DNA from 4 places in the Streptomyces sp. NPDC055189 genome. Region 1 is predicted to be linked to each of the others. Evidence: riboswitches for the same ligand, from Rfam matches in the RefSeq annotation. Region 1 holds a riboswitch; each other region holds the start of a gene.
What was found. Region 1 has a riboswitch for cyclic di-AMP ahead of ACWFR3_RS35150 (C40 family peptidase). Riboswitches for the same ligand answer to the same signal wherever they lie in the genome.

Region 1 (5,365 bases):
GGACGGCCAACCGGACGCCGAGTTCGCGACGGTTCGCGACGGTTCGCGACGGGTTCGCGACGGGTTCGCGACGAGCCGGAGTATGCCCACGCCGCCGCTCCCGCCACCCGGCCCCGCACGCCGCGCCCCTGGCTTTCAGCGGGCGGCTGAAACGCGGCGCATCTGTTGACTCCGGCCGATCACCCGAACACGCTCCTCCCGACGACGTTACGTACGTCCTGTACATTTTTTACAGGAACCCTCGGGGAGCAGCCGCCCCCGGCAGAGGAGAGACGTGCCATGAACCGACCCTTCGCCCGCTATGTCCTGCCCGAGTTCACCGAACGCACCAGCACGGGGCAGCGGACCCTCGATCCGTACTCGAAGCTGCTCGAGGAGCGCATCGTCTTCCTCGGCACGCCGATCGACGCCACCTCGGCCAACGACGTGATGGCGCAGTTCATGCACCTCGAATACCTGGCGCCCGACCGCGACATCTCGCTCTACATCAACTCCCCCGGCGGCTCGTTCAGCGCCATGACGGCGATCTACGACACGATCCAGTTCGTCACCTGCGACGTGGAGACGGTCTGCCTGGGCCAGGCAGCTTCGGCGGCCGCCGTCCTGCTGGCCGCGGGCACCCCCGGCAAGCGGTGCGCGCTGCCCGGTGCCCGGGTGCTGATCCATCAGCCGTCGCTCGCCGAGCCGATCCACGGCCAGACGACCGATCTGGCGATTCAGGCCGACGAACTCCTGCGCACCCGAACGCAGTTGGCAGAGCTGCTCGTCCGGCACACGGGCCGGAGCCCCCAGCGCGTCGCCGCCGACATCGAGCGCGACAAGATCCTCAGCGCCCCCGAGGCCGTCGAGTACGGCCTGGTGGACCGGATCATCGCGAACCGCAAGTCATCCCTCGACACCCCGCACCTCGACGCCCCGCGTCCCAACACCCCGGAAGCGGGGTGAACCGCCGGTGCTGCCGCCCGAACTCCCCCCGTTGCCCGCACTCACCCGCGCCGAGGGCGAGTTAATCGACCGGTATCTCGAAGTGGTCGACCTGGTGGGCCGGATCAACCCCGCCCGCGCATCGGACACCTATGGCGGACTGCGCGCCGCCCAGGCCCTGGTCGGCAGCGCGACAGCCCTGCGGGACGCGCTGACGCTCATGCACCAGCGCGGCGAGAGCGCCGTGCACGCGCCGACGCTGGCCAGGGCGCTGCGCGTGCTTGACGGGGAGCGGCGAGCCGGGCGGGTCACCGTGCCGCCTCCGCAGGCGTCCTGAGCCCCCGTCACCACGGCCCTGACCCCCGAACCGTCCGGACCCGATTCCAAACGAACCAAACGGGCTACCTCGTTCGGCGTAGACATTCGTAGTCTTTCGAGCCGTCTTCGGTTGCGTCAGATGCGTACGCGTGGGCCGGAATTCTTCGTTCCGGTGCTGGTCGAACGATGCTCGGACCCCTTGGTCCGATCCCGGATCCGACCCTGTCCACCCGAACGGTTCAGTCGTGAGGAGGTTCACAAAACGCCGTTTCGGCTCGGAATTTGACCACTTGGCGGGTCAAGATCCCTTCCGACGACAAGCCCCCGCCACAGCGGCGGGGCGATCCGGGCGGACGCCGAGTCCTGCCGCCGCCCGGATGACCGGTCGACATCGGTGCATCGGCAGGAGTGGAGGACCCAGGCATGACGGGTCGGTCCGGAAGGTCCGGACGCCGACCCTTGGGGTGAAGCCGCACATCGCGGCCGGGCAACTTCGCCAGCCCGAATCCGACAGGTCATCCTTCACAGGCGGCTGACGAAGGGTTGCGCATGACTGCGCTGAATCATGTTCCGTCGCTGCTCACCAGGGCCGGTTCGGTATCCGCCCTCACGCTCGCCGTCGTAGGCGGCACGCTGGCGGCTCCGGGACTCACGTCGGAGGCCGAGGCCGCGACGCACGCGACCAAAGCGCTCAAGATCGCTGCCTCGAAGAAGGGCTCTCCGTACCGCTACGGGTCGACGGGTCCACATCGGTTCGACTGCTCGGGCCTGACCCTCTACTCGTTCAAGCGCGCGGGCAAGAAGCTGCCACGCACCGCCGCACAGCAGTACAACAAGACCCGTCACATCTCCGCGTCCAAGCGCGAACGCGGCGACCTGGTCTTCTTCCACTCCGGCCGGAACGTGTACCACGTCGGCATCTACGCCGGTAAGGGCCGGATCTGGCACGCCCCGAAGTCGAACACCGTGGTGCGGCTCGAGAAGATCTGGACCAAGAGCGTCTGGTACGGCAGGGTGCGCTGATCACCCGTCACCGATCTACGGCTGTCGGACGGTGGCGGCCTCACCGCCACCGCTCGACCGGCCCCCGTCGGGCGTTTTGACCGGCGCGTCCGTCAGGCGTGGAGAGCGTCGACGCGGATACTCGTGCGCCATGGCCGAAAACAACAGCTCCACCGCTGCGGGCGAGCCGTCGCGCAACGAGACGACCTTCGAACGCGCCGACCGCAACTTCTCGGAGATCCTCCAGGAGCTGCGCGTCACACAGGCCGGGGTGCAGATCCTCTTCGCGTTCCTGTTGACGCTCGCCTTCACCGAGCGCTTCCCGTCGCTCGACACGGTGCAGCGCGCCACGTACGTCAGCACGCTGCTGCTCGCCGTCCTCGCCGCGGCGCTGTTCACGGCACCGGCCGCCGTGCACAGGTCACTGTTCGGGCGGCAGGCCAAACCGCGGATCGTGCGGGTCTCGTCCCGCCTCGCCGGGTTCGGCCTGGTGGTCCTGGTGTTCGCGGTCGCCGGTGCCGTGCTCCTGGTCGTCGACGTGGCGGTGGGCAGGACCGGCGGGATCATCGCGAGCGCGGGCACGCTGGTGGTGTGCGCGGGCCTGTGGGGCCTGCTCCCGCTCCTGGTGCGTCGCGCGGCGGACAGGGACAGCGAATAGGCCACGCCGGACGATGTCAGCCGAGCAGCGCCTCGGTGAGGAGCACCAGGCCGAGCGCGCTGAGCACGACCCCGGTGCCGCCCTCGATGGCGCGGGCCACGCGCGGTTTGCGCAGCCGCCGGCCGAGGCGGTCCACCAGGAGCGCGACGACCGGGAACCACACCAGGGCCAGGGCCACGATGATGGACGCCAGCAGCAGGGTCCTTGGCATCGCGGGGCTGCCCGCGGGCACGAACTGGGGCAGCACGCTGAGGAAGGTGATGGGCGCCTTGGGGTTGAGGGCGTTGGTCAGAAAGCCCTGCCGCAGGCTGCCCCCGACCGCCGTCGGCTCGCCGCCCCCGCCGTGTGTGGCGGCGAAGTCCCGGAGCGGACGCGCCGCCGACCGCAGCGCCCGGTAGCCGAGATGGAGCACGTAGGCCCCGCCCGCGATCTGCAGCGCCCGAAAGAGCGTGGGCACCGCCGCGAGGACCGCCGCGACCCCGGCCACCGCGAGCGCCGTGTGCAGCACGAGCCCGCCCGCGACACCGACGGCGCAGACGACTCCGGCGCGGCGGGAGGCCAGCGCGTTGCGCACCACCACCGCGAAATCGGCGCCCGGTATGGCGACCATGCCCGCGGCGACCCCGGTGAAGGCGACCAGTTCTGCGTCCATGGCACCCAGCCTGCCGTTCTTCTGCCTTCAGCAGGTATGTGCAATATCCTGACTCTGCCTAAAGCAGGCGTTTAGCCCCACGCCGACGGACAGCGCCACGCGGTCCCACCGCCCGTCGGCCCCCTGCACCGGGAGAGACCATGTACGACCCGACACGGCTGGCCGCACTGGTGGCGGTCTCCGAGGCCGGGTCGATCACCCGTGCCGCCGAGCGCCTCGGCTACACCGTGCCCGCCCTCTCCCAGCAGCTGGCCAAGCTCGAACGCGAGGCGGGCACCGCACTTCTGGTACGGCATCACCGCGGGGCACGTCTCACCGGCGCTGGCGAGTTGCTGCTCGCCCGGGCGCGCCGGGTCCTGGACGAGATGGAGCAGGCCCGGCACGAACTGGCCCGGCTCGCGGGGCTGTCCGGCGGCAGGCTGAGCGTGGGCACCTTCACCAGCGCCGGGATCCATCTGGTGCCGCCCGCGCTGACCGCGTTCCGCCGCGCCCATCCGGACATCGATCTGACGGTACGGGGCTATGAACCGCCGCTCGGCGTCGCGGCCGTGGCGGCGGGCGAGGTCGATCTGGCCCTCACGCACACGTACGAGCCGATGGAACCGGTGCCGCTGCCCGCGTCCGTGACCGCGGAGCCGGTCCTGGTCGAGGAACTGGTCCTGGTGACCTCGCCCGGCCACGCGCTCGCCAGCGCCCCGGCACGGCTGCCCCTGAGCGAGCTCGCCGGTCACCCGCTGATCAGCATGGCGCCGGCGCATCGGCCCCGCCGGGCCGTGGAGTCCGCGCTCGTGGCGGCCGGAGCGACGCCCTCGGTCCTGGTGGAGACCCCGAACTACGCCCTGGTGTGCGCGCTGGTCAGCTCCGGCCTCGGCATCGCCGTCGTACCGGAGATGGTCGCGCGGACCGCGGTGATGCCGGTGGGGGTGCGGGCGCTTGAGCCGGGGAATCTGCGCCGTACGATCTCGGTCGTCCACCGCACCGACGAGTCGCATCCCGCGGCGGACACCTTCCGGGCGCTGCTCAGGGGCGCCTTCGGGCGCTCAGCGGGTTGAGGGCCAGGCCGGGGTCGCCGCGTCGCCGCGGACCTGCGCGGTCCACGGCAGCGCGATCCAGACCGTCTTGCCGCCCTCGGGGGTGGGCGTGACCGAGAGACGGCCGCCGCACTCCATGGTCAGCCAGCGGATGATCACCAGGCCGCGGCCGTTGTCCTGCTGGACGGCGGCGGGCAGCCGCTTGGGGTAGCGGGGGTGGCTGTCGGTGACACCGATGCGCAGTTGTTCCTCGCGGTCCAGTTCGATGTCCACCGTGAAGGTGGGCGACTGGCCGCGGGTGTGCTGGACGGCGTTCGTGGCGAGTTCGGAGACGATGAGCCGGATCGTGTCGGCCACTTCCGTGTCGTCCGGCAGACCCCATTCCGCGAGGACGTTCGAGACGTACTTCCGGGCCGCGGAGACCGAGGCAGGATCGCTCGGCAGGGTGACGGATGCTTCCTGAAGGTCGGCCATGGCGACGTGTCCCTTTCCCACCGGGGCTCGGCTCCGACTCGTAGCGGAAGGCACGAGGACAGTCCCGGAATGGTGCTTCGCGCCAGCCTGCCACTCCCGGGCCCCTCACAGGTGGTCATCCATCAAGATGTGCATATATCTGTCGCTCGAAGCGGTGAACTCTGCTACGGAAGACCGTATTTGGGCGCGGGGCCGACGCTTCCTCTACTGTCGCCGGTGAGCGGCCGGCGGAGGCCGGGGAAGAGGCTCCGTCGGGAAGGAGACGGACATGCGGTACGGTCCCGCGGTGCGCCGCCGGAAACTCGG
Region 2 (5,365 bases), on a different contig from region 1:
CGAACAAGGTGTCACCGGGGTGCAGCGGCGGCAGCGGCACATCGCGGGTTTCGCCTCCTATGAGGGTGCGCAGGCCAGGGAAGACGAGGAAATGGGTGTTGCGGACGAGGACTTGGCCCGCTGCGGGCCCGGGAACGGGGGCTTCTGCCAGGGCGAAGTCGTCCGGGGCCGGCAATCCGGCGGGGCGACGGATCAGGCGTACGAGACGCTGAGTCGGATGCATGGCTGGACGTTAAGCCTTGACCCGTGGGTCAGGGGCAAGGGATTCACCCGGGCTCATCGTTCGCGGCCGGGGGCTCCTGGCTGTGGGGCGAACGGGGCTCGCCCTCCAGCGTCACCTCGAAGGCGTTGAGGAAGTTGCAGATGAGTTGGTAGAAACCCACGGTCATGACGAGATCCGCGAGCTGGTTGACCGTCAGGAACCCCAGCAGTTCGGCCCGTGTGGTCTCATCCAGGGTGTGCCGCTCGAGGAGCTGGTCCGTGGCGGCCAGGACGGAGGCTTCGGGGCCGGAGAGCTTGTCGGCGGAGCCGGTTTCGGCGGCCGCGAGTACTTCCGGGCCCAGTCCCACCAGTTGCGAGATCCTCTCGTGGTGGTGGACCTCGTAGGCCGCTTCGTAGGCGTAGCCGACCCGCACGATGGCGAGTTCGCGCAGGGTGTCCGGCAATGAGTTGTGCTGCAGGATCGAGTCTCCGAGCCCCAGCAGGCCCGGCGCCAGGTTCGGCGAGTGCATCACCATCCAGAAGATGTTGAGCGAGCCGTGCGCGACGATGGCCTCCCGCAGATCCGCGGGTACGGCGGAGGGGTCCGGATACTCCATGTCGGCTCCGTTCGAGAAGGGTCTGCGGGCTGCGCGGGAGGGGACTGCGTACGGCATGCGGGCGTTGTGCGCGGGCCGGGGCTCGGCCGCCGGGTTGTCCGGCCGGGCTCTTGCGCGCTTGAGCCTAGGGGAGCAAGCAGCGCGTGGCCTCCTTGCCGGGAGACGGATTCCGGGGCCGTTCTTGCTCACACGGAGAACTGGCGCTGCCGCGTGGACCTGTGCATCGGCTGCGCGGTGCCGGTGGCAGCAGGGCAGCGTCAGTCCTTGCCGGCTTCCCGCGCCACGCGCTCCAGTCGGCTCCGGTGGTCCTGCCACCACGCCTGGTCGCCCGGCGGCAGGCTGTCGTTGTTCTGCAGGTATCCGACGGAGCCGTCGATGAACTCCCGCACGATGTCGGCGTGCCCGGCATGCCGCTGAGTATCGGTGATCACGCGCACCAGAATGTGGTGCAGTGTCACTTCACTGCGCTCCTCGGGCCACCACGGGACGTGGCCGGTCGCATCGAGCGGCAGCATCGCGATTGTGCTGTCGGAGTGCTCCCACGCCTGGTGGTACAGCCGCACGATGTCTTCTCGCGACTCGTCCGCGGCCGCCCACATGTCCGAGTTGAGTTCTGGGTCCCGCGTGTACCACCAGGACGGCGGCGCCTCGTCGAAGAACGGCCGCCCGAACGTGTCGCCGAAGTATCCCAGTTCCACGCCGGCGACATGCTTGACCAGCCCCAGCAGGTTCGTCCCCGTGGGAGTCAGCGGGCGGCGGATGTCGTACTCCGAGAGCCCGTCGAGTTTCCACAGCAGGGTGTCGCGTCCGTCTTGCAGGTATCGGAGAAGGTCCGCTTTCGGACTCGGTTGGGTCATGCGGAGCAGTGTTGCAGTCGGCACTGACAGCCGGGATGCGCTGGACGCCTCGGCTCGCACCAGTCTGACGTACCGTCAAAAGCCCCTGGTCTTCGCCTTCGTGCAGAGCAGCAAACCGGTCGCACCCGGGGCACCGGTCTGGCTAGCCTTCCGGCTGGAGCGAGAAGAGAGGAGCCGGACCGTGCGGCGGAAGTCCCCGCAGGAGAAGAAGCGGCTGAGCTACCGGAAGGACCGGCGCAACGCCTACGGCGAGAACGACAAGAGCTCCCGCAAGAGCATCCGCCGGAACAAGCGGGCGTCCAACAGCGCGAACCGGCGGCTCGAACATCTCGCTCTCACGCAGGGAGGCCGCTCCCGCGACACGGCCGACGCCGATGCCGGTGCCGACGCGATCGAGCAGAGGCTGGCCCGACGGCGGCCGAAGTCCTGGAAGAAGTTCCCCGACGCGCCGCTGGGGCAGGTCGTCGCCAAGGCCCTGGAACGGCGGGCCCGCATCCCCTCACAACGGCCGGAGCCCCGGACACATGGTGTGCCGGGGCTCACAGCGGATGGAACGGGGTCGGTCTAGTACGGGCCGTTCACGTTGTCGATCGAGCCGTACCGGTCGGCCGCGTAGTTGCACGCAGCGGTGATGTTGGCGACGGGGTCGAAGCTGTCGGTCGACGTGCCGGGCACGTGGTAGGCCTCGAAGGTGGGGTCGATGACCTGCAGGAGTCCCTTGGACGGCGTTCCGGCCACAGCGTTGGAGTCCCAGTTGTTGGTGACCTGGGGGTTGCCGGAGGACTCGCGCATGATGTTGCGGTGGATGCCTTCGTAGGTGCCGGGGATGCCGTGCTGGGCCAGGACGTCGAGCGACTCCTTGATCCAGCCGTCCAGGTTGTTGGTGTAGGTCTTGGCGGCGGCGGGCTTGGCGGAGAGCGTGTCCGACCGCTCGGAGCGGTCCGCCCGCTGGGCCGGGGCCTTCTCGTCGAGGGTGAGCTTGACTCCGGGCTGGATCAGCTTCGGGTCGTTGCCGAGGGCGCTGCGGTTGTCCTCGTACAGCTTCTTCCAGCTGCCGTTCACGGTGTGCTCCCGAGCGATCTTGGCGAGGGAGTCACCTGCGGCGACGACGTAGGTCTTGGGGGCTGCGGCGGGCTTGACGGCTGCGGCGGCCGGCGCCGCGCTCGCGGTGGTCGCGCCCAGCACCGGGAGGACGAGCACGGCCCCGCCCGCGCCTGCGGCGGCGATGTTGCGGTTGAGCGAGCTGGACTTGGGGCGGCGGTGCTTACCCTTTGCAGGCATGACGAATTCCTCTCCGTCGCCTGCGAGGTGAGCTGTCGGGTTCGGACGGGAGATGTCCGGTCGCACTGCGAATGCGACTTCACCCCGAGCCGTTCCGGAATCCGGATCGGCGGCTTACCTGGGTCCCCCGCTCCTGCCGTGCGTGAGTGTGTGGGTGGGAAGGGTTTCCGGACAGCGGCAGGATTCGGCGTTCCATCCGGATTGACTTTGACATTAAGCGAGAAAGCCGGGAGGGAACAAGACACGAATTCGCATAGGCAATGTCCGAGATCATTCCTCGGCGATAAGGATCTTTCGCTCTCATTGATCAAAAAGGCCAACTTTCGCCGCGCGCAACGGAAGTATGCGCAACGGCTTCCCTGGGGCCGCGGTCGGCGGCGTGACCCAATTCACTGAATCGAGCACGCGCAGGGTCGCCTTAATTGGGCCGAACATTCGGTAAGGCGGACGTCGGTAAGCGTATGCCTTTAATGGCATGAAAAGTTGTTTCGCAGTGCAAAAGTGGACATAAAGGTAGTTCGCTTTACGTATCAAAGCGGGCATATCGGCGTACTGTCGATGTCGCCCCGCCGCGCCTTCTCTTCTCGGCGGCATGGGCCGACAGGAGGCTGGCGATGGCGATGGCGATGGCGGTGAGAGGCGACGGGCATGCGGTGGGGGCTGTTTGGGATGCCCTGCCTTGAGTCCGCAGCGCTACCGCAGTGCGCGCGCTATCAGCAGAATCGGACCGCATCCTGGATGTGACGGCATATCAACATTCAATTCACGTCTGTGCATCAGCAATTCTTGCCCCCTGGCAGCTGATTCCCGTAACTCCCTTCCCGGGGACGGAAATTCGCGCGTCGACGTAACGAGATCCCGCCCGACGCCCCGTAAGGCGTTCGGTCGCGCCGCCGCAGGAGCGGCCGGGGGCCTCCTCCGCGCACCGCCGAAAATCGTGAAACACCCGCCAGTATCCGCAGTTACGGCAGAGCGGCGCTGTACGGTGGCCCCCGGTTTCAATGCGGGCGGAAGGCTCAGGCGTGGACTACCAGGACGCGGAACACCGGCCGTATCTGCCCATCGCCGAGCACGGCCTGATCGGGGATCTGCGTGGCGCCGCCCTGGTGGGGACCGACGGGCGCATCGACTGGTTCTGTGCGCCGCGGTTCGATTCCCCCAGCATTTTCGGGGCGCTCCTGGACGCGGAGCGGGGCGGGGTCTGGGAACTGTCGCCGCTGTGCGCGACAGCCTCCCGCCAGCAGTTCTACGTGCCCGACAGCGCCATCCTCATCACGCGCTTCCTCACCGAGGAGGGCATGGTGGAGGTGCAGGACTTCATGCCCATCCTGCGCCCCCACGACGAGCAGCACCACCAGCGGCTCGTGCGGCGCGTGGTGGCCGTGCGCGGCCGCATGCGCATGCGCGCCCGGATCGCTCCGAGCCTGGATTACGGGCGCGCCCGCCACCGCACCGTGACCGGGCAGGGCGAGGTCCGCTTCATCTCCGAGGACCTGACTCTCGTGCTGCGCAGCGATGTCCCCCTGTCCGCTCAGGAGGATGAGGCCCACGGCGAGTTCGAGCTCGACGAGGGCAGCCAGGCCTTGTTCGTCCTGGACGTCGGCGAGAGCGCGGGGCAGGAGAGGTCTGCCGGTCCGCTGGATCCGGGGGAGGCCGACGAACTGTTCGACGGTACGGTCGGTTTCTGGCGCGGCTGGCTGAAGCGGTCGACCTATCAGGGGCGATGGCGTGAGATGGTGCACCGCTCCGCCCTGACCCTCAAGCTCCTGACCCACGAGCCCACGGGCGCGATCATCGCGGCGCCCACCCTGGGGCTGCCGGAGCGCATCGGCGGCGAACGCAACTGGGACTACCGCTACGTGTGGATCCGCGACGCCGCCTTCTCGCTCTACGCACTGCAGCGCCTGGGCTTCACCGACGAGGCCGAGGCGTTCGTCGGGTGGCTGACGCGGTGTCTGGCCCGGACCGGCACGGACGAGGAGCCGGGTCCGCTGCGCGCGATGTACACCATCGACGGTGACGCGGAGCTGCCGGAGCGCGAACTCACCCACCTCGAGGGGTACTGCGGCTCCGCGCCGGTGCGTGTGGGTAATGCCGCCGCCCGTCAGCTGCAGCTCGATGTCTACGGCGAACTGGTCGACTCCATCTACCTGTTCAACAAGTACGGGACGGGCATCTCCCACACGGCGTGGGAGGACCTGACGGAGATCATCGAATGGCTCCTGGAGAACTGGGACAGCAAGGACGAGTCGATCTGGGAGACCCGCGCCGGCCGCCAGCGGCACACCTACTCGCGGCTCATGTCCTGGGTGGCGGTCGAGCGCATGGTGCGCATGGCACGCCAGCGCGGCCTTCCCGCCGACCTTGCCCGGTGGATCGACGCCCGGGACGCCATGTACCGCCAGATCA
Region 3 (5,365 bases), on a different contig from region 1:
TTGTTGCCGTCCACCCAGGCCGAGTAGACGTCGGCGGTGTCGATGAAGTTGCCGCCGGCGGCGGTGTAGGCGTCGAGCACGGAGAAGGACTGCGCCTCGTCGGCCGTCCAGCCGAAGACGTTGCCGCCGAGGGCGAGCGGGAAGACCTCGAGGTCGGACGAGCCAAGCTTGCGGAGAGAAGTCATACGGGACTCAACGCCCATACGGATCACAGCATTCCGCTGGGCCGGTCCGCGGCACCCGGATGGCGGGCGTGCAGAACCGGGACATGCCGAACCGGGAGGTGCCGAACCGGCACACGCCGAACCGGCAGCCCTGGCGTCGGGGGGTTGTCGCCAGGACCGCCGGAGTTCCGGGGCTACTGGCTATCTCAGAGCGACTGGCCCTTGCCGCGCAGCCACGCCGCCGGGTCGACCCCGGTGGAGTCGCCGCCCGGGTGGACCTCCAGGTGGAGGTGGGCGCCGGTGACGTTGCCGGTCGCGCCGACGCGGCCGATGGTCTCGCCGGTGGTGACCTTCTGGCCGACGCTGACGCTCATCGAGGACTGGTGGCAGAACCAGAGCTCGGTGCCGTCGTCGAGTTCGAGGACCGTGCGGTAGCCGTACGCCCCCGCCCAGCCGGCCTCCTTGATGGTGCCGGAGTGGATGGCCTTGATGGGCGTGCCCGTCGGAGCCGCGAAGTCCAGGCCGGTGTGGTAGCCGGAGGACCACATGGAACCGGGCTGGCCGAAGGTGCCGGTGAGCGTGTACGAGCCGACGGGCAGTGTGTAGCTCTTCGCGAGCTTGGCCAGGCGCTCCGCCTCGGCCTTCTTCTTGGCCTCCGCCTCGGCCTTCTTCTTCGCGGCGGCCTTCTCGGCGGCGATCTTCTTCTCGGCCGCGGACTGCTTGGCGGCGGCCTGTTCGGCGGCCTGCTTCACGGCGGCTTCTTCGGCCGCCTTCTGGACCGCGTCGTCCGCCTGGTCCTGCTGGTTCTCCGCCTGCTCCATGATGCGCGCCCGCAGTGCCTCGCCGGCGTCCGTGCTGCCCTGCTCGGCATCGGCGGTGCTGAGGCCCGCTGCGCTCAGGGGAGCGGCGGCAACCGTCACGCCGTTGTCCGCGGCGGCGGAGTCGTCCGAGTCGCCGGCTATCAAAGAGCCCACGCCGGGCAGCGACTTGGCCTCCGGCAGCGAGTCCGTGACGGCCGACATGTCCGGCATCTCGATGGAGACCGGGGGCTTGCCGCCCTGCGCGGTGGCTATGCCGCCCGCGCCGACCGCGGCTATGACGCCTACGCCGAGAACCGTGGAGCTGCGGGCGAGCCCGCCACCGCCCCGCTTGTGGACGCGGTGCCTGCCGCGGACGGGACGGATGGACTCCTCGGTGGGATTCCATTCCTCCCAGGAATTTTCGTCATACCCACCGAAATCGTTGTCATTCGGTACGTACGCGCCTTGGGGGGCAGGGCGGTTGGACGCCACGGGGGCGCACTCCTTTCCTTCCTTCTCGCCTACCGGGTTAGCTGACGGGTTCGGAGCAGGAAGGTCTCCTACGGACAGCCGGCACGGATGCACGGATGTCCGATTCACCCCAATTAGTGGTTCCCCGGCTCCCTTTCGGGATTAGGCGCGTGCGCGCGGAGCCGACTCGAGTGACGGCTGGGACGACCGCGCTGCGTTATCGAACGTTAATAGACAGCGGGGTCGTATTCCAAGCCGTTCCGACTGATCGTTAACGGCATTGGCCTGTACTTAACGGGACACGGGGGTTCGGAACGGGGCGAGTTGACGCCACTTCTTCACACACCGGAGCTTCACAATTCCTTGACAGTACGTCAGTTGTTATGCGGAGTGGTGTCCTTCAGTCACGGCCGGTGACATCGATCTACGTGACCTGACACGGATCTCCGTCACCTGACGCCGTCCCCCGGCGCCGACGGCCGTCGCACCGCGAGCAGCGCCATGTCGTCGGTCGTCCCGCCGCCGGTGTGCCGCCACACTTCCTCGGTGAGCGTCGACAGGAGCGCGTCCGGGCCATCGGGTCCGGGGAAGATGCGGCCGCCGAGCCGGGCGGCCGGATCGTAGAACTCGCCCCGTCGGTCACGCGCCTCGGAGAGCCCGTCGGTGTAGAGCAGCAGCATCGCCCCCGGCGGGAACTCCGACTCGTCCGCGCGGTCCGGCCAGGCGCCCAGCTCCCCCATCCCCAGCGGCAGCGCGGGCTCGGTCGCGGACAGGACGCACAGCCGTCCGTCGCCGTGCAGAAGGAGCGGCCCGGGGTGCCCGCGGTTGATGAGGCGTACGAGACCACCGCCGTGCGGGATTTCCGCGAGGATGGCGGTGGTGAACCCCTCGAAGTCGTCGAGCCCGTCGCGTCGCGTGCCCTCACGCGCGAGGGCGCGCTCGAGGCGCTGCGCCACCGCCTCAAGGGTGGCCTCCTGCTCGGCGGCCTCCCGGAACGCCCCGATGACCACGGCGACGGCCGCCACCGCGCCCATGCCCTTGCCCCGTACGTCGCCGACGATGACGCGTACGCCGTGCGAGGTGTCCTGCACGGCATACAGATCACCCCCGATGAACGCGTCGGCCTCCGCGGCCTCGTACCGCGCCGCGACATCGAGCCCGCCGATCCGGGGATCCGGCTGCGGCAGTACGGCGCGCTGGGCGGCCTCGGCGATGGAGCGGGCGGAGGCGAGTTGTTCGTCGCTGCGGCACACGACGCGGTTGATCAGGACGGCGAGCACGGCCACGGTGAGGACCGTGAGCAGTTCGGTGACGGCTTCGACGTCGGTGGTGGTGTTGGTCCTGACGTGCAGGAAGTGGACGGTCGCGCACGAGACCACGCCGACGAGGACGGTGCCGAGCAGCGAGTAGAGGGGGGCGGCGATGAGGGGCGCCGCGGTGAAGAGGGGCGCCGCGGTGAACGCGGCCGGGGTCGAGATGTCGTAGACGACCCCGACGACGATGAGCAGCAGCGGAAGGGTCCGCACGAACGCCCGCTCGTGCCTGACGACGGGGCCTGTGCCGGAGCCCGTTCGGGGTCGTCCGGTGCCGGAACCCATGCGGGAGCCCTTCCCGGAACCCGTGCGGGGTCCCTTGACGGGATCGCGGCGCACGGACCTGCCCGCGCCCCCGCCGCCGTTTCCTCCTCGCTGCCCCACCGGTTTCTCCCGCCGAATTCCGCGGCCAGGACCAGATCCATGACCACGTTCATTCAGGGTTCCCGGAGCTGCGGCGCGGGGCGACCGGTGTGGGCCGACCGGGTGGCACTTTTGCACGCGGAAACACGGAAGCAGACACAGCGAAGCAGAAACACCGACGCAGAAACACCGAAGGCCCGGATCCATTGGATCCGGGCCTTCGGTCTTTAGTAGCGGGGACAGGATTTGAACCTGCGACCTCTGGGTTATGAGCCCAGCGAGCTACCGAGCTGCTCCACCCCGCGCCGTTGAATGCAACTCTACGCCATCAGGGGGAGTGAAAGCGAACCGGTGGAGAATCGGCGCTCACGCGTTCCCGGCATGCGTCAGCGTCTCCCACGCCACGAACAGGCCGTCCGTCCCCTCGGGCCGCTGTTTTCGCGTGAACCGCTCCGTCTCCGGCAGGTCAAGCTTCAGCCGCTCCCGCAGGTGATTGAGGCCCACCTCGGTGTCGGGCCCCATGTCCCGCTGCACCTTGCCGCCGCACAGCCACTGGGGCGCCTTCGCGCCCAGCTGGTACTTGGAGTGGAATTCGAGCGCGGCGAGCAGCCGCTCCTTGACCTCGCCGTACAGATCCACGCCCTGATGCCAGGCGGTCTCGGCGATGTGCGCGGTGGCCGCGAGGGAGTAGCTGGCGTGTTTGAAGTTCCGGCAGGTCTCCTGGGAGATCCCGTCGGCGAAAGTCTGCTGCCCGAACCAGTACTTCCGGAGTTTCTCCGGTGTGTTGATGCCGCTGTTCGCGGGCGACACGGGCAGCGGCCCGTCCGACTTCAGATAGAAGTAGGCGGGAACGCGGGTCCTGAAATGCGTCACGGCCTTCTCGAAGGACTCGTGGTCGTCGAGGAAGACCGCCATGTTGATGGTCGCGTCGGCCATCAGGAGATCCCAGTTGCCGTTGAAGTCGGCCGCTCCGTCGCGTACTTGGGGCAGGTAGGCATTGCGCAGCATCCGCTCGAAGCGCAGGAGTTCGCCGTCGGTCCAGCCGTCGTAGGTGTAGCGCACGGCCTCGGCCGCGCGTGCCCAGGTGGAGGCGGCCCAGGCCGTCTGGAGGCCCGCGTTGGCCTCCGTGTGCTTGGTGATCACCCGCGACCAGGCGTCCATGATCTGTACGGCCTTCTCGGCGTGCGCGCGCTCGCCCGTGACGTTCCAGAGCAGGGCCTGGGTGTACGCGGCGATGGCGTCCTCGCGCTCCTCGACGCAGCCCTGTCCGGCGCGGGTGCCCGCCGGGCACCCGACGACGGCGTACGGCTTGGCCTGGTAGCCGGCCGCGCCGTACTTGCTGTCCCGCATCTGCTCGAACGCCGCGAGCCAGGGCTGCTCGCGCGCCTCGACATGGTCGCGCACACGCTTCAGCTGCGCCTTGCTGACGAGCACGCCGGGGTGTTCGAAGCTCTGCTCGGCGGGGCGGGCCCGCGCGGTCTCCCCGTCGGTGCCGCCGCCGGATCCGCCGCAGGCCGCCGATGCGCCGGCGAGCAGCGGCACGAGCACCATCACGAGAGCCCGTCGTACGGAACCCATGCTGTACCTCCGGATCGGCCACCTGGCAGGCTCAGCGTCGCCCCGGGGACGCGGGTCCGCAGGCGAAGCGGGGCCGTTCGGGCGAGCGGCCGAACACCGTACGCGAGCTCGTACGCTGTTCGCGCGGAGGGCTACCCTGACGGGGCCGGTCTCCGAGACCGGCGCATCAGGACATCCAGCAGACCCAGCAGACCCAGCAGACAGGGAGGTCGCCGTATGCCGGCGGACGACGACACGGACGAGAAGCAGGTCCTATCGGTATGGACCCGCCCCGAGCGGCGGCGGCGTGAGCAGCCCTCGCTGAGCCGGGGGCAGATCGTCTCCGAGGCCGTCCGGCTGCTCGACGCAGAGGGAATGGACGCCCTCAGCATGCGCAAGCTCGGCACCCGCCTCAACGCGGGCGCCACCTCGCTCTACACGCACGTGGCCAACAAGGACGAGCTGATCGAGCTGGTCGTGGACGCGGTCTACGGCGAGATGCACGTCCCGCGGTCCACCGACCCCACCGACTGGCGGACGGCCACGATCGCCTGCGCGGACACCATCCGCTCGACGATCCTCGCCCACCCCTGGATCGTCTCCGTGCTCGGCGAGACGGGCGTGGCCCATCTCGGCCCGAACATGATGCGGCTCTCCGACGGCATGCTCGGCATGCTGGAGGCCGGCGGCTTCACCC
Region 4 (5,365 bases), on a different contig from region 1:
AGCTTCTCGACGTGCTCGCGGCGCTCGGCCTGCTCGCGGCGCTGATCGGCGATCTCCGCCCGCTGCGACACGTACTGCCTTATCGGGTAGGCAAGCGCGACGACCAGCGAGCAGAGCACGAGCGCGAGGAGCGCGGCGCGTCCCGTGAGCCGGGAGCGGCGCGCCTGGCGCTTGGTCTGGGAGCGGTAGACACGCTCCGCGGTCTGCTCGCCGAGCAGCCGCAGCCTGGTCGCGGTGGAGAACCGGTCGCGGTCCTTCACGGCCATGTGTGCCGCCTCCCCGATACGTACGAACGTCCCCGCACACGGTACGGGACCGAGTACGGGGACGTACGTAACTACTCAGCGGAGCCGGAGCTCGGTGCAGCTCAGCCCTTGAAGCGGGGGAACGCCGAACGACCGGCGTAGACCGCGGCGTCGTCCAGGATCTCCTCGATGCGCAGGAGCTGGTTGTACTTGGCGACGCGCTCGGAGCGGGCCGGGGCGCCGGTCTTGATCTGGCCGCAGTTGGTGGCGACGGCGAGGTCGGCGATGGTGACGTCCTCGGTCTCGCCGGAGCGGTGCGACATCATGCACTTGAAGCCGCTGCGCTGGGCCATCTCGACGGCGTCCAGGGTCTCGGTCAGCGAGCCGATCTGGTTGACCTTCACCAGGAGGGCGTTCGCGGACTTCTCCTCGATGCCGCGGGCGAGGCGCTCCGGGTTGGTGACGAACAGGTCGTCGCCCACGAGCTGGACCTTCTCGCCGAGCTTCTCGGTGATGACGTTCCAGCCGGCCCAGTCGTCCTCGAACAGCGGGTCCTCGATGGAGACGAGCGGGTACGAGGAGACGAGCTCCTCGTAGTACTCGGTCATCTCGGCGGCCGAGCGGGACTTGCCCTCGAAGTCGTAACTGCCGTCCTTGTAGAACTCGGACGCGGCGACGTCGAGCGCGAGCGCGATCTGCTCGCCGGGGACGTAACCGGCCTGCTTGATGGCCTCGAGGATGAGGTCGAGCGCGGCGCGGTTGGAGTCGAGGTTCGGCGCGAAGCCGCCCTCGTCGCCCAGGCCGGTGGACAGGCCCTTGTCCTTCAGGACCTTCTTCAGCGTGTGGTAGACCTCGGTGCCCCAGCGCAGGGCCTCGGAGAACGACTCGGCGCCGATCGGCGCGATCATGAACTCCTGGATGTCGACGTTCGAGTCGGCGTGCGACCCGCCGTTCAGGATGTTCATCATCGGAACGGGCAGCAGGTGCGCGTTCGGGCCGCCGAGGTAGCGGAAGAGCGGGAGGTCGGAGGCCTCCGACGCGGCGTGCGCGACGGCGAGCGAGACGCCGAGGATGGCGTTGGCGCCGAGCGAGCCCTTGTTGTCGGTGGCGTCGAGGTCGAACATCGCCTGGTCGATCAGGCGCTGCTCGGTCGCGTCGTACCCGACGAGCTCCGGGCCGATCTGCTCGATGACGGCGAGGACGGCCTTCTCGACGCCCTTGCCCTGGTAACGGTTGGGGTCACCGTCACGGAGTTCGATGGCCTCGAAAGCACCGGTGGACGCACCGGACGGAACGGCGGCACGACCCGTGCTGCCGTCGTCGAGGCCGACCTCGACCTCGACCGTGGGGTTGCCTCGGGAGTCCAGGATTTCCCGGGCTACGACGACGTCGATGGACGGCACGAGCATCTCCTTCTGGGATGTGACGCGAGTACGCGGGGCATCGGCCCCGCGGACACGAGCCTAACCGGCTCCCGGACAACAGCCAGCCGACCGCCCGTCCTGTGGACAAACCGAGAGCAAAATGTTTACGAACGGAACAAACATACCCCGCCCCCGGTGCGTACGGGGGATACGCGCACCGGGGGCGGGGAGTCCGTGGGGACGGGGTAGCGCCCGAAGGGGCGCGGGGAACTGCGCGACAAGCCACGGAGCACCCGCAGACGATCAAGACCGCTGAGGCGCCCCGCCAGAACTAGCTGAGGTGCAGCTGCTGACCGGGGTAGATCATGTCGGCGTTGTCGATGATGTCGCCGTTGAGCTTGTACACCTTGTGCCAGCCGCCCTTGACGTTCTTCGCCTCGGCGATCTTGGAGAGGGTGTCACCCTTCTCGACCTTGTACTCGCCGTCGCCCTTCTTGACCTTCTTGCCGGTCGGGGTCTCGACGGTCTTCTTGGACTCGGTCTTGGGAGCCTCGGCCTTGGGCGCGGCCTTCGGAGCGGCCTGCTGCGGCTGCTCGGTCTGCGGGGTGGGCTGGCTCTTGGGCTGCTCCTGGGTCTGCTGCGGGGCGCTCTCCTGTGCACCGCCACCCTCGTTGGAGGCGCCCGAGAGGCCGACGCCGCAGCTCGGCCAGGCACCCTTGCCCTGACCCGCGAGAACCTTCTCGCCGATCTCTATCTGCTGGGCCTTGGAGGCCTTGTCGGCGCTGGGCGCGTACTTGGTGCCGCCGTACGCGGACCAGGTGGACGACGAGAACTGCAGGCCGCCGGTGTAGCCGTTACCGGTGTTGATCGACCAGTTGCCGCCGGACTCGCACTGGGCGACGGCGTCCCACTCGGAGTTCGTCGCGGCGGAGGCCTGGCCGGCCGCCATCAGCGGGGCTGCGACCGCGACACCGGTGACGCCGGCGAGCGTGGCGACACGAGTGGCCTTGGACGGGCGGCGGTGCTTGCCCTTGCTGGAAAACAGCATGAGTGATCCCCTCACCGACGCCTGCGAGGTGAGCTGTCGGGTTCGGGCCGATGAAGTTGCCCGGCCGCGCTTCCTTGAGCGCGACTTAACCCCTAGCCGTTCCTGACCGTCTCTCCGCCTCGCTCTCGCGAGACTGAACGGCCGGGCCCGGCGGAAACCTTGGGTCCCCCGCTCCTGCCTACGGCGCTTACGCGACGACTGTTCCCGAACGGCCGTTGGCAGGACTCGGCGTACCGACCGGCGGGGCCCGCTGTGGCGAGCGGTCACGACCGTAGGCATGACCGCGGCCGAATTCCAAAGACGATCAGGGCCTTTGAGACCCATGTCTCACTTGCGCCAATCTGGACATCAGAGGCAAAGCGACTCGCCAACTACCCCTACTTTTCGCCCAAATCGAGGCTCTGACCGGGAAGGATGAGGTCGGGGTCGGAGCCGACCGACTCCTCGTTCCCCGCGTACAGCTCGGTCCACCCGCCCTTCACGTCCAGGTCGTCGGCGATGGCCCACAGGTTGTCTCCGGAACGGACCGTGTACGTCCCGTCGGAGCCGTCCTGCTCGCGCTCGTCGCCGCGGGAGGCGTGCCGGCCCGAACCTTCGCGGGAGGAGCCTTCCGAGGCCTCGTCGGCCGCGCTGCCGCCGCGGTGGCGGCCTTCGCCGTCACCGGTGGAGGGAGTGGGGTCGGACGAAGTGGCGTCGTCCCGGCCGGACTTGGCCGAGTCATCCGACTTGTCCGACTCGTCGTGATTCTTGTCTCGCGCCTCGTCGTCGGCACCGGAGCCACCGGACTTACCGGACTCACCGGACGGTTCATCCGAAGCCTCGTCCGAAGGCTCGGCGCTGTCCGAGGGGTCGGCCGACTCGCTCGGCGACGCGCTCGGTTCGTCCGACTCCTTCTTCGACCCGCCGGGCTTCGTCGACTCCGACGAACCGGACGACTCCGTCGACTCGTCGGAAGGCACCGTCGTGATCGGCGCGCCCGGGTCGACCTCGGCGGCGGCGCCACCCCGGGTGAGACCGGCGATCGGCGCGCAGCTCGGCCAGGCCTTGGTGCCCTGGTCGTCAAGGACCGCCTCGGCGACGGATATCTGCTGCGAACGGCTGGCCTGGTCGGCGCTCGGCGCGAAGTCGAGGCCGCCGTAGTTCTCCCAGACCTCCTGCGAGAGCTGGAGTCCGCCGTAGTACCCGTTGCCCACGTCCGCGCTCCAGGATCCGCCGCTCTCGCACTCCGCCAGCTTGTCCCACGTGGCGGTGTCCGCCGCGCTCGCGCTGGTGGCGCCGAGCAGCGGGATGGCGATCGCCGATCCTGCGACTCCTGCCGCGACGATCAGGGCCGGGGCCTGGCGGGGGCGTCGGTGACGACCATTGCCGGAGAGCATGCGGTTGCCTTTCGCGTGACTGGAGCGACGACTGCGGCACGGGAGGCCGAGTCGTCGTGAACGTAGCGGCAGTCGAACGCTTGTCACAAGTCGATGCAGCGGAGATCACGTGAAAGTCACAGTCTTGACGGCATGTCAGCTGGACGGCGTTCCGGACACCTGATATTTGCTCCGCTGTGCGGGTGCGAACTCCACGGGTAGCGTGCGCAGTCCACGCATGATGAGCCCGCCACGCCATCTCAAATCATCCGGTTCCGCCGCGAGTCGCAGGTCAGGAAGGCGGCGCAGCAGGGTCGCGAGGGCGGTCTGTCCTTCGAGCCGGGCGAGCGGAGCGCCGAGACAGTAATGAATGCCATGGCCGTAGCCGAGGTGTTGGTTGTCCCGGCGGGAGAGGTCGAGCGTGTCCGGATAGCGGAATCGTTCCGGGTCGCGATCGGCGGCGGCGAGGACGACGAGGACGGGGTCGCCGGTGGCGATCTCCTCCCCTCCAACGGTCAGCGGTTCGGTGGCGTACCGCCAGGTGGCGAGTTCTACGGGACCGTCGAAGCGGAGGAGTTCTTCGAGCCCTGTCTCCAGAAGGCCGGTGTCGCCGTCCCTGAGGGAGTCCTGGAGCCGCTCGCGCTGCTCGGGGTGGGTGAGGAGGGCGAAAGTGCCGTTGCCGATGAGGTTGACGGTCGTCTCGAAGCCGGCGAACAGCAGGATGAAGGCCATCGCCGCGGCCTCGTTCTCGGTGAGGTGCTCGCCGTGGTCGGAGGCGCGGATGATCCCGGAGATGAGGTCGTCGCCGGGTTCGAGGCGCTTGCGGTGGATCAGCTCGGCGAGGTAGCCGCGCATCTTCTTCACGGACCGGGCGACCCCGCCTCTGGGCCCGCCCCCGTGCCGGATCATCATTCCCGCCCAGTCGCGGAAGTCGTCCTGGTCCTCACGGGGGACGCCGAGCAGGTCGCAGATGGCGTAGATGGGGAGCGGGAAGGCGAAGTCGTGGATGAGGTCGGCCTCCCCCTTCTCCGCGAACTGGTCGATGAGGTGATCGGCCAGTTCCTGCACGCGGGGCGCGAACTCGGCGACGCGGCGGGGAGTGAATGCCTTGGACACGAGGCGACGCAGCCTTGTGTGGTCCGGCGGGTCGATGTTGAGCAGATGCGTCATGAGGTTCGCACTGCGCTCGCCGGGGATGCCGGTCTTGCCCTTCGCGTGCGCGGGCTCGCCGTGATGGGCCGGATTCTTGCTGAGCCGCGGATCGGCGAGCGCCTGCTTGGCATCGACGTACCGGGTGACCAGCCAGGCCTCCACACCACTGGGCAGCCGGGTCTTGCGCACGGGGGCGTGCTG

Region 2: another riboswitch for cyclic di-AMP. It lies ahead of ACWFR3_RS45265 (LysM peptidoglycan-binding domain-containing protein); the one in region 1 lies ahead of ACWFR3_RS35150 (C40 family peptidase).
Region 3: another riboswitch for cyclic di-AMP. It lies ahead of ACWFR3_RS42130 (M23 family metallopeptidase); the one in region 1 lies ahead of ACWFR3_RS35150 (C40 family peptidase).
Region 4: another riboswitch for cyclic di-AMP. It lies ahead of ACWFR3_RS22495 (transglycosylase family protein); the one in region 1 lies ahead of ACWFR3_RS35150 (C40 family peptidase).

What each region holds. Positions count from the first base shown of each region.
Region 1 is NZ_JBSGSG010000072.1:21,883-27,247, forward strand. It holds gene ACWFR3_RS35140 (ATP-dependent Clp protease proteolytic subunit) at 280-945, shown strand; gene ACWFR3_RS35145 (hypothetical protein) at 953-1,261, shown strand; cyclic di-AMP (ydaO/yuaA leader) riboswitch at 1,625-1,788, shown strand; gene ACWFR3_RS35150 (C40 family peptidase) at 1,792-2,265, shown strand; gene ACWFR3_RS35155 (DUF6328 family protein) at 2,396-2,902, shown strand; gene ACWFR3_RS35160 (LysE family translocator) at 2,919-3,554, opposite strand; gene ACWFR3_RS35165 (LysR family transcriptional regulator) at 3,695-4,606, shown strand; gene ACWFR3_RS35170 (ATP-binding protein) at 4,595-5,059, opposite strand; gene ACWFR3_RS35175 (helix-turn-helix domain-containing protein) at 5,328-5,365, shown strand, end outside.
Region 2 is NZ_JBSGSG010000145.1:2,762-8,126, reverse strand. It holds gene ACWFR3_RS45285 (MDR family NADP-dependent oxidoreductase) at 1-223, opposite strand, end outside; gene ACWFR3_RS45280 (carboxymuconolactone decarboxylase family protein) at 267-818, opposite strand; gene ACWFR3_RS45275 (DinB family protein) at 1,076-1,675, opposite strand; gene ACWFR3_RS45270 (hypothetical protein) at 1,857-2,243, shown strand; gene ACWFR3_RS45265 (LysM peptidoglycan-binding domain-containing protein) at 2,240-2,956, opposite strand; cyclic di-AMP (ydaO/yuaA leader) riboswitch at 2,959-3,123, opposite strand; gene ACWFR3_RS45260 (glycoside hydrolase family 15 protein) at 3,958-5,365, shown strand, end outside.
Region 3 is NZ_JBSGSG010000112.1:3,181-8,545, forward strand. It holds gene ACWFR3_RS42125 (aldo/keto reductase) at 1-185, opposite strand, end outside; gene ACWFR3_RS42130 (M23 family metallopeptidase) at 371-1,456, opposite strand; cyclic di-AMP (ydaO/yuaA leader) riboswitch at 1,468-1,614, opposite strand; gene ACWFR3_RS42135 (PP2C family protein-serine/threonine phosphatase) at 1,885-3,132, opposite strand; tRNA gene ACWFR3_RS42140 (tRNA-Met) at 3,343-3,416, opposite strand; gene ACWFR3_RS42145 (alginate lyase family protein) at 3,478-4,689, opposite strand; gene ACWFR3_RS42150 (TetR/AcrR family transcriptional regulator) at 4,906-5,365, shown strand, end outside.
Region 4 is NZ_JBSGSG010000031.1:26,807-32,171, reverse strand. It holds gene ACWFR3_RS22505 (FtsB family cell division protein) at 1-266, opposite strand, end outside; gene eno (phosphopyruvate hydratase) at 368-1,648, opposite strand; gene ACWFR3_RS22495 (transglycosylase family protein) at 1,941-2,657, opposite strand; cyclic di-AMP (ydaO/yuaA leader) riboswitch at 2,661-2,853, opposite strand; gene ACWFR3_RS22490 (transglycosylase family protein) at 3,035-4,033, opposite strand; gene ACWFR3_RS22485 (cytochrome P450 family protein) at 4,169-5,365, opposite strand, start outside.